DNA from 4 places in the Paenibacillus spongiae genome. Region 1 is predicted to be linked to each of the others. Evidence: riboswitches for the same ligand, from Rfam matches in the RefSeq annotation. Region 1 holds a riboswitch; each other region holds the start of a gene.

What was found. Region 1 has a riboswitch for cyclic di-AMP ahead of L1F29_RS00140 (resuscitation-promoting factor). Riboswitches for the same ligand answer to the same signal wherever they lie in the genome.
Region 2: it holds a riboswitch for cyclic di-AMP, as region 1 does, so the genes downstream of both, kdpF (K(+)-transporting ATPase subunit F) here and L1F29_RS00140 (resuscitation-promoting factor) in region 1, are expected to answer to the same signal.
Region 3: it holds a riboswitch for cyclic di-AMP, as region 1 does, so the genes downstream of both, L1F29_RS07720 (3D domain-containing protein) here and L1F29_RS00140 (resuscitation-promoting factor) in region 1, are expected to answer to the same signal.
Region 4: it holds a riboswitch for cyclic di-AMP, as region 1 does, so the genes downstream of both, L1F29_RS15940 (KamA family radical SAM protein) here and L1F29_RS00140 (resuscitation-promoting factor) in region 1, are expected to answer to the same signal.

What each region holds. Positions count from the first base shown of each region.
Region 1 covers NZ_CP091430.1:26,920-30,045, reverse strand. The annotation lists gene rnmV (ribonuclease M5) at 1-192, opposite strand, end outside; gene L1F29_RS00140 (resuscitation-promoting factor) at 306-1,454, opposite strand; cyclic di-AMP (ydaO/yuaA leader) riboswitch at 1,680-1,886, opposite strand; gene L1F29_RS00135 (TatD family hydrolase) at 2,071-2,838, opposite strand; gene L1F29_RS00130 (HD domain-containing protein) at 2,859-3,126, opposite strand, start outside.
Region 2 covers NZ_CP091430.1:5,785,285-5,788,410, forward strand. The annotation lists gene kdpA (potassium-transporting ATPase subunit KdpA) at 1-1,582, opposite strand, end outside; gene kdpF (K(+)-transporting ATPase subunit F) at 1,597-1,674, opposite strand; cyclic di-AMP (ydaO/yuaA leader) riboswitch at 2,016-2,199, opposite strand; gene L1F29_RS26125 (MFS transporter) at 2,583-3,126, opposite strand, start outside.
Region 3 covers NZ_CP091430.1:1,683,894-1,687,019, reverse strand. The annotation lists gene L1F29_RS07725 (polysaccharide deacetylase family protein) at 1-831, shown strand, start outside; gene L1F29_RS07720 (3D domain-containing protein) at 955-1,611, opposite strand; cyclic di-AMP (ydaO/yuaA leader) riboswitch at 1,699-1,963, opposite strand; gene L1F29_RS07715 (mannose-1-phosphate guanylyltransferase) at 2,124-3,126, shown strand, end outside.
Region 4 covers NZ_CP091430.1:3,479,852-3,482,977, forward strand. The annotation lists gene L1F29_RS15930 (hypothetical protein) at 1-146, shown strand, start outside; gene L1F29_RS15935 (GntR family transcriptional regulator) at 196-822, shown strand; cyclic di-AMP (ydaO/yuaA leader) riboswitch at 1,023-1,159, shown strand; gene L1F29_RS15940 (KamA family radical SAM protein) at 1,253-2,443, shown strand; gene ehuB (ectoine/hydroxyectoine ABC transporter substrate-binding protein EhuB) at 2,876-3,126, shown strand, end outside.

The DNA of each region.
Region 1 (3,126 bases):
ACGGATTCGTTCGCCTGCATGATCCGGATCCGTAAAGATAATAACCCCTCTGCGCTGCTGGGCAAGCGCCACTCTTCGGAGCACGTCTTCACCGACCGCAGAACCGCCTGTCTCGATCGTCTCCGCTTCAAGCGCCCGCTTAATGGCAACCGTATCGTCCTTGCCCTCTACGACGATGATTTCCTTGATCATGCCGTTCCTTCATCCCCTCTAGACAAACATACAAAAAGAAGAGGCGTCGCCTCTCCTTTATGATGGCATATTTCCTTTTGAAATACGATAATAATTAATCACAGCCGCTAATATCAGATCGATTCCGGTTTCTTCGGCCCCAGTACGTATACCGTATAGCCCTTCTTCCGACCGAAGCGATCCGCATATTTCTCGCTGTCGAAATAAACGTCGATCTTATTGCCTTTGATCGCGCCGCCTGTATCTTCCGCACGGCGGAAACCGATACCTTCGATATACACCCACCAGCCGATCGGAATGACCTTCGGATCGACGGCAATGGTACGTCCTTCCTTGACGCGTGCGCCGGAAGCCGTAATGCCGTACTGTGGATGCCCTTTACTCTTACCGGTAGACTCGACGCCTGCCGAATAAGCCGTTAACGTTACATTCTTTAAGACTTTCTTGGGCTTAAACGTGACGCCCTTCTTCGTCATTGTCGCCACAGACGGCGCCTTCGCGGACAACACCGTAACCTTCGGCTCTTCTTTCTTCGTTCCGACTGCCACGACTTGATTGATGGCCGTCGCTTGCGTCATCTTCGATACAAGCGTATGCGACACCATTTTCCCGTCCGCAAACACCTTCTCATAACGCTTCACAACGGTACCTTCTTTGCCCACCTGCATTAACTTTTGTTTGCCTTGCGGCAAATTCGGGTCTTCCTTCTTGACGACCGTGAACGGCACCGTGTAGGAATTCTGTGAGAGGTGCTTATCGATCCTCACGACCGTAACGGACATGTTCGGCTGGACCGCCGTATCCATGGCAGGAAGTACCTTATCTTGATTGCGAACCGATATATTAGCTTGATCGATCGCTTCCCTAACTGTTTTTTCTGTCGTGTACAACGTTCTTACCTTGCCGTCAGCCTTCACTTGGAGCGGTACCGCATGATCAATAACAATACGGTCGCCGTCCTTTACGCCTCCATTCAGAGGCATGGACACTTTATCGTTCGGTCCAATCGTGATGGCTTGTTCATCCAGTAGGCGTTGAAGGACCCATTGCTTGGTTGAAACAATGTTTTCCTGTCCGTTAACTACTACGGATACGCGCTTGTCAGCCGTCCCGTACAACAACACCAGAAACATGAAAGTCATAGCGATTGAGATCATAGCGCTTAGAATAATTAAACGCAAGTTCTCATGCTTCCATCGCAATGCGAAAGACATGCTGGATGATCGTTTCCCATGGGTGTCCTTAAGCTGGAGTTGGCCCACTTCATCGGTCCTCCTTACATAGCCCCGCCGTCGAATTATGCATGATTAAATTTGACGCGACTAGTTAGATTTAGCGTGCACACACGCTCTTCCTCATGCCCACCTCCATGTATACACCCTATGTCGTCAGTTTACGCATTATTCAAAAATAAAAAGAAGCCGACGACAGAGGATCTGTTTCGTGGCTTCCCCAAAATACAGGTAGCATGGAATGGATGCACGAGGTTGATCTCTCTATTTGCGCTTACGAGGTTAGCTGTCGGGTTCGGGCAAGAGAGTCGCCCTATTCGCACTTCGGCACTTTACAAAACTAAAGTACCGCTGCATAAATTCACCCCAAGAAGAATTCAACAGGCACACGCCAAAAATTCGATTCAGCGTACGCTCTTGGTTCCCCCGCTCTCCATACTGGAGATTAAGCGATATTGGAAAAGGAATACAATGTTTCAAAAGCTCTGAGATGAATGATACCGTCTTTTGCTCCAAATTGTAAAGAAGCGATTAATGACGATTTTAACGAATTTTAAGGATAAACTCGCGAAAAACTGGCGATTTCTTGATTGAAAATTAGTTTTTTCGTGGGATTGGTCCCAAATCCTTGCTCTCAGAGCTCTTTTCACCCAATGTTAAAACATCTTAATGCATTCTCAGTCGTGATTTTGGAAATTTGTTCCAAAGATTTGCCTGTTATTTCCGCTGCAGCCTCGGCAACCAGCCGCACGTAAGCCGATTCATTTCGCTTTCCGCGATATGGATGCGGAGCCAAATATGGGGAGTCCGTTTCGATGAGAAGACGGTCCAGCGGCACCCGGGCGAGCACCTCTTTCGGGACACGCGCATTCTGGAATGTGACCGGTCCTCCGAACGAAATATAGAAGTTCATGTCCAGGCATTGCTTGGCCGTTTCCCAGCTGCCGGAGTAACAGTGCATCACGCCGCCAACCTCTTGTGCCCGCTCTTCTTTCAGGATACGGACGACATCCTCATGAGCGTCGCGGTTATGAATGACGATCGGCAGCTTCTTCTGCTTGGCCAGCTCGATCTGCTGCCGGAATACCCGCTGCTGGATATCCTTCGGCGACGTATCCCAGTGATAATCGAGGCCTATTTCCCCGATCGCCACAACCTTCGGATGATCGCAGAGCGAGGCGATCCAATCCAAATCCCCAGGAAGCATCTCGATGCTGTCCACGGGATGCCACCCGACAACGGCGTAAATAAAATCATAACGTTCCGCTAATTCCATCGTAGTCGGAATCGTTTCGCGGTTGAACCCGATATTGATTAATTTTTCGATTCCGGCAGCCCGCGCCCTTTCGATGACTTCTGCGCGGTCAGCGTCGAATTTATAGGAATCCAAGTGGGTGTGAGTGTCGATTAACATCAATGAAGACAAACCCCTTTCTACAAGTAAAAGCCAAATACATCACGCACGGCTTGCGAGAAATACGCCGCCTTCTCACGCACTTTCTCCATCGGGAAATAGAGGTGATATTTCCCGCGGTGAAGGCCGGTAATGGATCGAATTATATCGGATTTTGCCGATATCTCTGACAAACGCTCCTCCTGGTCGAGAAGCAAAATCGGCGGTTTTTCGTCTTTCTCCGATACGGCTGCTCCCGGCTGATAAACATCGTATGGCAAATCCAGCGGGAAGTCGATTTCAAGGTGA
Region 2 (3,126 bases), 1.9 Mb from region 1:
TGAATAGCGCATTATCCGTACGGAATGTCCCGATCGTCTCCGGTACATGCGTCTTGCGGACGAACGATCCGGCGACGGCTAGCATAGCCATCATGGAGATGTACCGGCCGAAGAACATGACCAATCCGGTCGTAATGTTCCAGAACGGCGTGTTATCCGCTAGTCCTTCGAAACCGGACCCGTTATTGGCGGCCGAAGAGGTGTACTCGTACAAGACTTGAGAAATCCCATGGAAGCCCGGATTGGTTATCGAGCCGCTGCCCAGGTCGGTCAAGAAGGCTATCGCCGTCGGAGCCAGAATGATCAACGGATGCACCAGGATGGCAATGGCGAGAAGCTTCATCTCGCGCGGTTCAATCTTGCGGCCTAGAAATTCCGGCGTCCGCCCGACCATAAGCCCGCAGATGAATACCCCCAGCATGGCGTACATCAGCATATTGATCAGCCCGACGCCTTTGCCTCCGAATACGCAGTTCAACATCATCTGGGCAAGCGGGGCTATACCGCCAAGCGGCGTGAGCGTATCATGCATGTTATTGACGCTGCCGGTAGTGGCCGCGGTCGTCACCGTCGTGAACAAGGCGGATTGAGCGATGCCGAAGCGCACCTCCTTGCCTTCCATGCTACCTTGCGATGCATCGAAGCCCATGGCGTTCATCGCAGGGCTACCCGCCTTCTCCGAGAAGTAAGTGAGCGAGAGGAAGACAAGGAAGAGTGCCATCATGGCGGTGAAAATAACCCAGCCCTGCTTCGTATTCCGTGCGAAGCGCCCGAACATATAGGGCAACGATGCCGGCATCGCCCACATCATGAGAATCTCAAGCACATTCGTAATGCCATTCGGATTCTCGAACGGGTGCGCCGAGTTGACGCCGAAGAACCCGCCGCCGTTCGTACCGATATGCTTGATCGTCTCCAGCGATGCTACAGGCCCCAGCGGAATATGCTGCGTAACACCTTGCAGCGTAGTAACGACGAGGGTCGGATTTAGCGTCTGCGGGACTTGGAGCGCCACAAGAACGAGCGTCATGATGAACGAGAAGGGCAGGAAGATCCGCATGATCCCTTTCACGAAGTCTTCGAAAAAGTTGCCGATCGTCGTCCCTTTGCTCGTGATCCCCCGCACGAAAGCGACCGCAACGGCGAATCCCGTGGCTGCCGACGTGAACATCATCATCGTGATGACGGCCATCTGGGTGAGGTAGGTAACGCCAGACTCCCCGCTGTAATGCTGCAGGTTCGTGTTGGTCACAAAGCTGATAATCGTATTGAAAGCAAGCGTTGATTCCATATTTCCGTTACCGCTCGGGTTAAGCCATAATCCGCCCTGTACCCGCAGCAGTAAATAACCGATCGCGACAAGCACGACATTGGTGGCGATGATGCTAAGCGCATAAATCTTCCACGTCATGCCTTCCCGCTTCTTCAGCCCGATCAGCTTATAGATCGCCCGTTCCATGCCTCCGAATATGCGGTCCGTCCAATTCGATTCATTCGAGAACACATGATAGACATACGTGCCCAGCGGCTTTACCAGCAGCATCAGGACAATAATGACGATGACGATTTGCAAGATATCCATTGATCAACAGCCTCCTAGAACTTCTCCGGGTGAATCAGTGCATAAACCAAATACATGAATACAAGCAAAGTAAGGATAAGCGTCACAATCATGCTTCGTTCCCTCCCGCATCTTCAATCACTTTACCGCACCAGTTGGCAAAACCGGCTGCTAGCGCGAATCCCGCTGCCAGCATGACAAGCATCCCTATATCGCTCATGCTTAAATTCTCCCTATTCATCCCTAATATTCAATTTTTACCCATTCTGAGCATGAAAAAAGAAGCCTGCGGGCATGAGGAACATGACCCGTGGCTTCAACGATTCACAGCAAGGAAGAATTCTGCCGTACCCCTTAGAGGGCACAAGAAGAAACGGCTCGCACCATTCCTGGGGGCGACGTTAGTTTCTTCCATTAGACAAATTCATCCCGAGCTGCGACTGCACGTGTTAATGTTGCCTCTCCCTATACGCTTACGAGGTTAGCTGACGGATTCGGGCGCGAGAGTCGCCCTACCTGGATCAGTCTCCCATTCCAAGATTCACCCCATGGCTTCAGCAATACGCATCGTACTGCTTGCTGGCCGTTGGTTCCCCCGCTCCTTCTTCGAAATCAGAAGGACTCAGCGATAAAGACGGTTAATGCTATGACTGAAACATAACTGCTATCGGTTTCAAATCGTTCTCCTGCTCGGAGGCCTCCGAAAATGGTAAGAACAAGAAGATTCGATGAATTGAATCTTACTCCTGCTTCGAATCTCTGTAAAGCGAACCTGAAGCTGATAATACGGCTTTTCCGCTCGATTATCGCGCATAAGCAGCGCTTACATTCCTATAAATATCCGTCTTGCTCGCTCATTCGCATTCATTCTGCGCCTTTCAAAAAAAGCGGCGGACATTCGGGAAGGGATATCATCCAAAAATGCACAAAAAAGCTGTCGGATAAATCTCGACAGCTTAAAGCAGCCATTTCATCGGAATGCCTGCATGCATGCAGCGGCTCGCCTCCATAGCCTCAAGGTTCATTCCCGCCGGTCCGGCGGCAGCGCAAAGGCGAGAAGTCCGAGGAGCGGCAGAAAGCTCGACCAGGTCAGAACGCGGTCAAGTCCCCATATATCGCCCGCTTCTCCAATGATCACCGCCCCGATCGCCCCCATTCCGAAGGCCAAGCCGGTAATGAGCCCTGAAGCCATGCCAACCTTGCCTGGGAGAAGCTCCTGCGCGTAGACGACGCTTACGGAAAATCCGGAGAGCAGGATGACGCCCAGCAAGAATATAACGGGATAAATCAAGAATGATGGCAAATAAGGGAGTAGTAACGCGAACGGAGCCGCTCCCCCGATGGAAATCAGTATCATCCGCTTCCGGCCGAACCGGTCGGCCAGAATACCGCCCAAGAAGGTGCCGAGCACGCCTGCTGCCATGAAGAGAAAGATCGGCACCTGCGCCGCCCGCAGCGAGAAATCCCGGAAATCTTCCAAGTAGATTTGATAATACGTCGAGATTCCGGTTGTATACCACGATCTCGCAAATACGAGCAGGATGAGCAGGAATAGAGCAACTCCA
Region 3 (3,126 bases), 1.7 Mb from region 1:
TCTGTCACGGACGAATTGGACCAACGCGCCGAAGATAGCAAGCCGAATACATCTCCGGGAGCCATCAGCAAGCAGGCGGGGACATACGCAGAGCAGAAGAGCGCGGCGGAGACAGATCGGCGCCGCAGCCGAAAAGGGCATAAACGCAGCAAGCAGGCGCAGCATGCCGTATCCTGGGCACAGCTGCAGAAAATGTACCCGAGCGCCTTCTATTTGGGCGGACCGCGCAAAGTCAGGAAGGTCGCGCTTACCTTCGACGATGTACCGGATGTGAAATACACCCCGCAGGTTCTCGATGTGCTGGCCAAATATAAAGTGCGGGCCACTTTCTTCGTGGTCGGCTCAAGAGCCCGCGCCCATCCTTCTGTCGTCCGGCGGATGCGGAGAGAAGGCCATTTGATCGGAAACCATTCCTACAATCATCCGGTTTTCACCCAGATATCGATGCAGAAATTCCAGCAGCAGGTCTTGCGTACCGATGCCGTCCTACGACCGCTTGCCGGCTACAGCCCGAAGCTCATCCGGCCGCCCTATGGCGAAATATTGCCGAAGCAGATTGAATGGGCGAAGCGGAACGGATTCGTTATCGTAAACTGGAATGTCGACTCGGAGGATTGGAAGAGCCTGGACAGCAGCAGCATTATTATTAACATTAAACGAACGCTGAAGCCCGGATCGATCATCCTGCAGCATGCCGGCGGCGGAGGCGGACAAGATTTATCGGGTACGATTAACGCCCTCCCCCGCCTCATCCGTCTGCTTCGCAGCAAAGGGTATCAAATCGTCACCCTGCCCGAGCTCCTGAACCGTCCTGTCGCCCGATCATCATAACCCCTGCATCAACGGAAAAACCGTGATATACAGCAAACGGCGTTCACCTTGAATCAAGGATGAACGCCGTTTTTATGTGTGAGTGAAGCCCGTATTTCATGTATGAAGGATGAGTATGAACGGCTATTCCAAAACAAAGACATCGACATATTGGAAGCCGAACGTTCTCGCCTGCTGCTGCGAATGCGGAACATAGATGTCGATCCGGTTTCCTTTGATTGCCCCGCCCATGTCGGTAGCTGTCATAATCATGCCGCCTACCGGCAGGCCGTCATAATCGTAACCTGTCACATAAACCTTGCTGCCTAGCGGAATCCGCTTGGGATCTACTGCAATCGTACCGAGCTTAAGCGGATTTCCGAAGTAGTCCACTGCTCCCCAGCCGCCGTTCTCCGAAGCTGCGGATGTGTATGCGCTCGCTTTTACCTGGAAGGCATCCGTGTAATTGAATATCCGTCCGCCAAGGTTGAGCTGCTCGCTGTCGGATGACGCCTTCATCGTGCTGGCGGGCGCTGCCGCAGGTGCTGCAGCCGCTGCTTTCATGGTGCTGCCGCTTGGAACGATAATGTTCAAGCCTTCATAAATGTTCTGCGCATTTACCTTCGGATTCGCCTTCATGAGCGAATCGACCGTAACGCCATAACGTTTGGACAGCTTCCAGAACGTGTCGCCGTCCGCCGCCTTGTGATTCGTAGCCGCATTGGCGGCGCCTGCATGGGCAAATAGGGTCAAGCCAAGCACAGCCGCTGCCGTGCCTTTCTTCCAATTCCAATTCTTCAAAGCGTGTCGTCCTCCTTCGGTTTACGGATCCGCGCCGTCATTCACGACGCTCGTCTCCGTCATCGCGAACGGATGTAAGTCTATTATCCGTTCAAGCATGTGGCCTACGAGGTTAGTTGTCGGATTCGGGTCGAGGAGTCAACCCTTCGCGTCCGCGTATATGCCGCATTCGCGATTCACCCCTAGCATTCCTGCTGCCAATAAGCGTCGATAGAACGCAAAAGAACGGCAGCATTCATACAAGTTTTCGGCTGATAAGCATGGAGAATTTCCACAATTAACGGCCGTCAGGAAACCGTATACCGCTGTTTCCAAAAGTCCCCCGTACGATAAGTTTCGGCTCGCGTAAGAGAATACCATATATCTCCCGCGCAATCCTACCGGTAAATTCGTCCAATCGCTGCAGATGCAAGTACATAAGCCGTTCCGAAGCATGATCAGCTCCGAATACATTGACTGTATATTTAAGGGCTTCTACTGTTTTTTTAGCTATGCCGGAGGTGTTTCATAGCGTGAATATCGTCATCATGGCCGGCGGTAGAGGGACTCGGTTCTGGCCGCGGAGCACCGCATCCATGCCGAAGCAATTTCTGCCTTTCCATTCGGACCGGACCTTAATTCAAGAAACAGCCGCCCGCTTCCTCAAGCTGGTGCCAGGAAGCCGCTTGTACGCAGCCGTACCCGACCGTTACCTGCCTCTGCTCGCCCGGCAGCTCCCCGACATGCCGCCGAATCAATACATTATCGAACCCGAACAAAAGGATACTGCAGCATGTATGGCTCTTGCCGCATTAAGATTTCTGGATCAGGGCGACGATTCGCCCCTTGTCTTTGTCCCCTCGGATCAATATGTTTCCGATGAACGGGCATTCCTGGCGGCTATCGAACAGGCCGCAGCCGCAGCCTGCCTAGATGATGCGATTGTAACACTCGGCATCGAACCGGATCGGCCCGAAACCGGCTTCGGTTACTTACGAACGCTCGATAAGTCCAGCGATATGGCAAAGAATATGCCTCAAGGCGTACTCCGCGTCGTTCAATTTCTTGAGAAGCCGGATGCCGGCCGTGCCGCGGAATTGATTCGCGAGTCTGGAATATATTGGAATAGCGGCATATTCGTATGGCGCCCCTCCACCATTGCCAGCAGCCTGCAGCGTTATCAGCCCCAGTTGTGGAACATACTGAGATCGCATCCGCACGATGCGGCAGCTGCATATGCGCAGATGCCCGCGCTTTCCATCGACTACGCGGTTATGGAGCAGGCCCAATCTATTTACTGCATCCCGGTTCGCTGCGGATGGGACGATATCGGCTCATGGGCTGCGCTCGAACGCCACCTAACCCCGGATTCAAGCGGGAACATCCGGCATGGCGAGGAGCCCATTGTGCTTCCGAACGCTACCGGCAATACCGTATTTGCAGACCGGCAGGCGCTGATCGTCGGCGTCCATGATTTGATCATCGTCTCTACGCCGCATGGTTTGTTGGTCTGTCCGAAGGCGGAGGAAGCCAAGC
Region 4 (3,126 bases), 3.5 Mb from region 1:
TTGAAGAGAATAAAGTATACACCGATGTCTTATTCTATCCTTACGACAGTCATCACTACAGAATTATCGTACGTCAAGATTACTATGTGGATTTTGTTTTGGCGTTATTGAAACATCAACTATTAGTTAGCGTGGAGTGGAGTTAGTCTTGGCTCGAAAAATAGTAAATCACACGATAAGGGGAAAGACGAATCGATGCCGGAAACAGAAAAGGCAGGCTATAAATCGATAGCTCTTGATATCGCACAAAGAATCGTAAGCGGAGAATTTCTTGTATCCAGTAAGATTTCAGGACGTTCACTCCTGGCAGGGCAGTACCATGTATCTCCCGAAACCATTCGTAAAGCCATTGGATTATTGAGGGAAGAGAATATCGTATCCGTCTCTCAAGGGAAAGAAATCACCGTCTTGTCTAGTCACAACGCTTATGAATATATAACGAAACACGATTATTTGAAATCCGTGTATTCCCTTAAACAAAATTTGCAGCTCTTGCTTCAGGAAAAACTAGCCATAGATCAGAAATTTGAATCACTCCTTACGGAGATTATTGATGCTTCTGACCGGTTGCAAAATCTTAAACCGTATAATCCCATCGATCTAAAAATATCACCGCATTCACATGTGGTAGGGCAAACGATCGGCAATCTGCAATTTTGGCAAAATACGGGTGCTACCATTATCGCGCTGCGTAGGGGAACGCATGTCTCCATCTCGCCGGGACCGCATGTTGTGTTAAGAGAAGACGATATTCTGGTTGTTGTTGGAGATGAGAAAATTTTTGAAGTGACAGGGCAATTCATAAATAAGCCTCGAATATAATCAAAATCAATGGAGCGGCAGGGGAGGAGTCCCTTGTCTATTTTTTATTCCCTTTTCTTTCGCTCAACTAGTGCATGGTTAGCATTATTAATGTTTACTATTAATTTACAAACAACTTCAATATTATCAATAGGTTGTCAGAAGGAGAGGGATCTGTTATAGTTTAATTAGTCCATTTGAAGTTCTTGCTAGTACAATTTCATATCGAACTGCTTAATTTCCGATATTCCGGAAAGCGGGGGACCCATTATCAGGGGCGAATCGATCCATGAGGATCGTAGGGAACCATCTATCCCGAGTCCGTCAGCTAACCTCGTCAGCCTTAGATGGGTCATTATTCTCTGTAGAGCGATAAACTCTGCTTGTTTCTTGACCCGTGTTAATGGGTCTTTTTTTGTTGTCATAATACATTTTGAAGGAGGAGGTTCTTATGCCACAACCGAAATACATGACGGACATCGGCAAATTGACGAATATTCCGGAGAAAGAACGGGAGAAATTGAAGCTTATTACGGACAAGTTCGTTTTTCGAGTGAATGATTATTACTTGAATTTAATTGATTGGGATGATCCGAACGATCCGGTCCGTAAGCTAGTCATTCCAAATGAGGATGAACTTGGGGAGTATGGGCGATGGGATGCATCGGACGAAGATACGAATTATGTCGTTCCAGGATGCCAACACAAGTATAATTCGACGGCACTTCTTATTGTATCTGAGGTATGCGGTGCTTATTGCCGATATTGTTTTCGAAAGCGGCTTTTCCGTAATGACGTTAAAGAAGCCGTGTCGGATATAGAACCAGGCTTACAGTATATTGCACAGCATCCGGAAATCAGTAACGTTCTACTGACCGGTGGCGACAGCCTGATCCTTGGAACCGCGAAGCTGAAGATTATCCTTGAACGCTTAAGAGCCATTGAACACGTGAAAATCATTCGCCTAGGTTCGAAAATGCCCGTATTTAATCCGATGCGGATCTACGAGGACGAGGCGTTATTGGAGACGTTTAAGGAATATTCAACACCTGAGAAAAGAATTTATGTCATGGCACATATTAATCATCCGCGCGAGATCACTCCGGAAGCCATTCAAGGATTCACGGCCCTGCAGAAAGCGGGGGTGATTCTAGTAAACCAGACACCAATACTTCGCGGTATAAATGATGATCCGAAAATCCTGGGGGAGCTGCTCGATAAGCTGTCCGAGGCTGGGGTAACCCCGTACTATTTCTTTATCAATAGGCCAGTCGCGGGCAACAACGCTTTTGTTCTGCCTTTGCGGGAAGTTTACGATATCGTCGAGCAAGCTAAAGCGCTAACGTCTGGTTTAGGCAAGAGGGTTCGCTTGTCCATGAGCCATACCTCCGGAAAAATTGAAATTCTTGCTATCGAGGAAGGTAAGGCTTATCTGAAATATCACCAATCAAGAGACGGCCACTATGGCCGATTCATGATATTGGATTGCCCCGAACAGGCGACATGGTTCGATGACCTTCCGGGGAATGAGCAATATTGGAGAAAGCCTGTGAAAAAAACAAATGCGGTAGTTTCCGTTAACACACTAGCGGATATGCCTGCGGCATCAAGAAAAGTGAAGAGATTAAATAGCAACCATTAGTTTGAATCGTGACGCGACTTCTTTACGGGACGATCCAATCGATTGCAAAGGATGCCATTCATATCGTTCTGCTAGCCAATACAAACAAGTTATAATAAGCGAGCCTAAATGGGGTCGCTTTTTTATGTTTATCGAAATATAGCGATTTAGATCGATATTTTGTCATATATTATTAATTACATGAATTTAGATGCAGTTATCTTTAATTATCTCATATTTACTTAATAGGAAGCGATATATCTTCAAGTCGAACTGGGTAGTATTCGGGAGAATAGGGGAGGAAAAAGCTGGATGAGACTGGTCAGATCCCCATATCCTTGCTGAGCGGACCTGAGCTGACGTGAAGGGCTTATATCAAGGGTGAGCCTTATTGGTTACTCATGTTATGATCATTAACGTGTTCAATAACGAATCCGAAAGGAGTGAGGAAAATTGAGGAAATGGATTCATGCTGTTCTTTGCTTAATGTTGATCGGTTTCTTGATGGGATGCAGTTCAGATGAGGACAAAGCCAACGAAGGAACTAACACGAACGAACCCGCTGCTAAGGAGACAACATTAGCCAAAGCGCAGCGAGAAGGGTATATTACCGTGGGGTTCGCCAATGAACGACCTTATGCCTATGCTACACCAGAGGGCAAACTTACCGGAGAAGCTGTTGAGATCTCACGCAAGATCTTAAC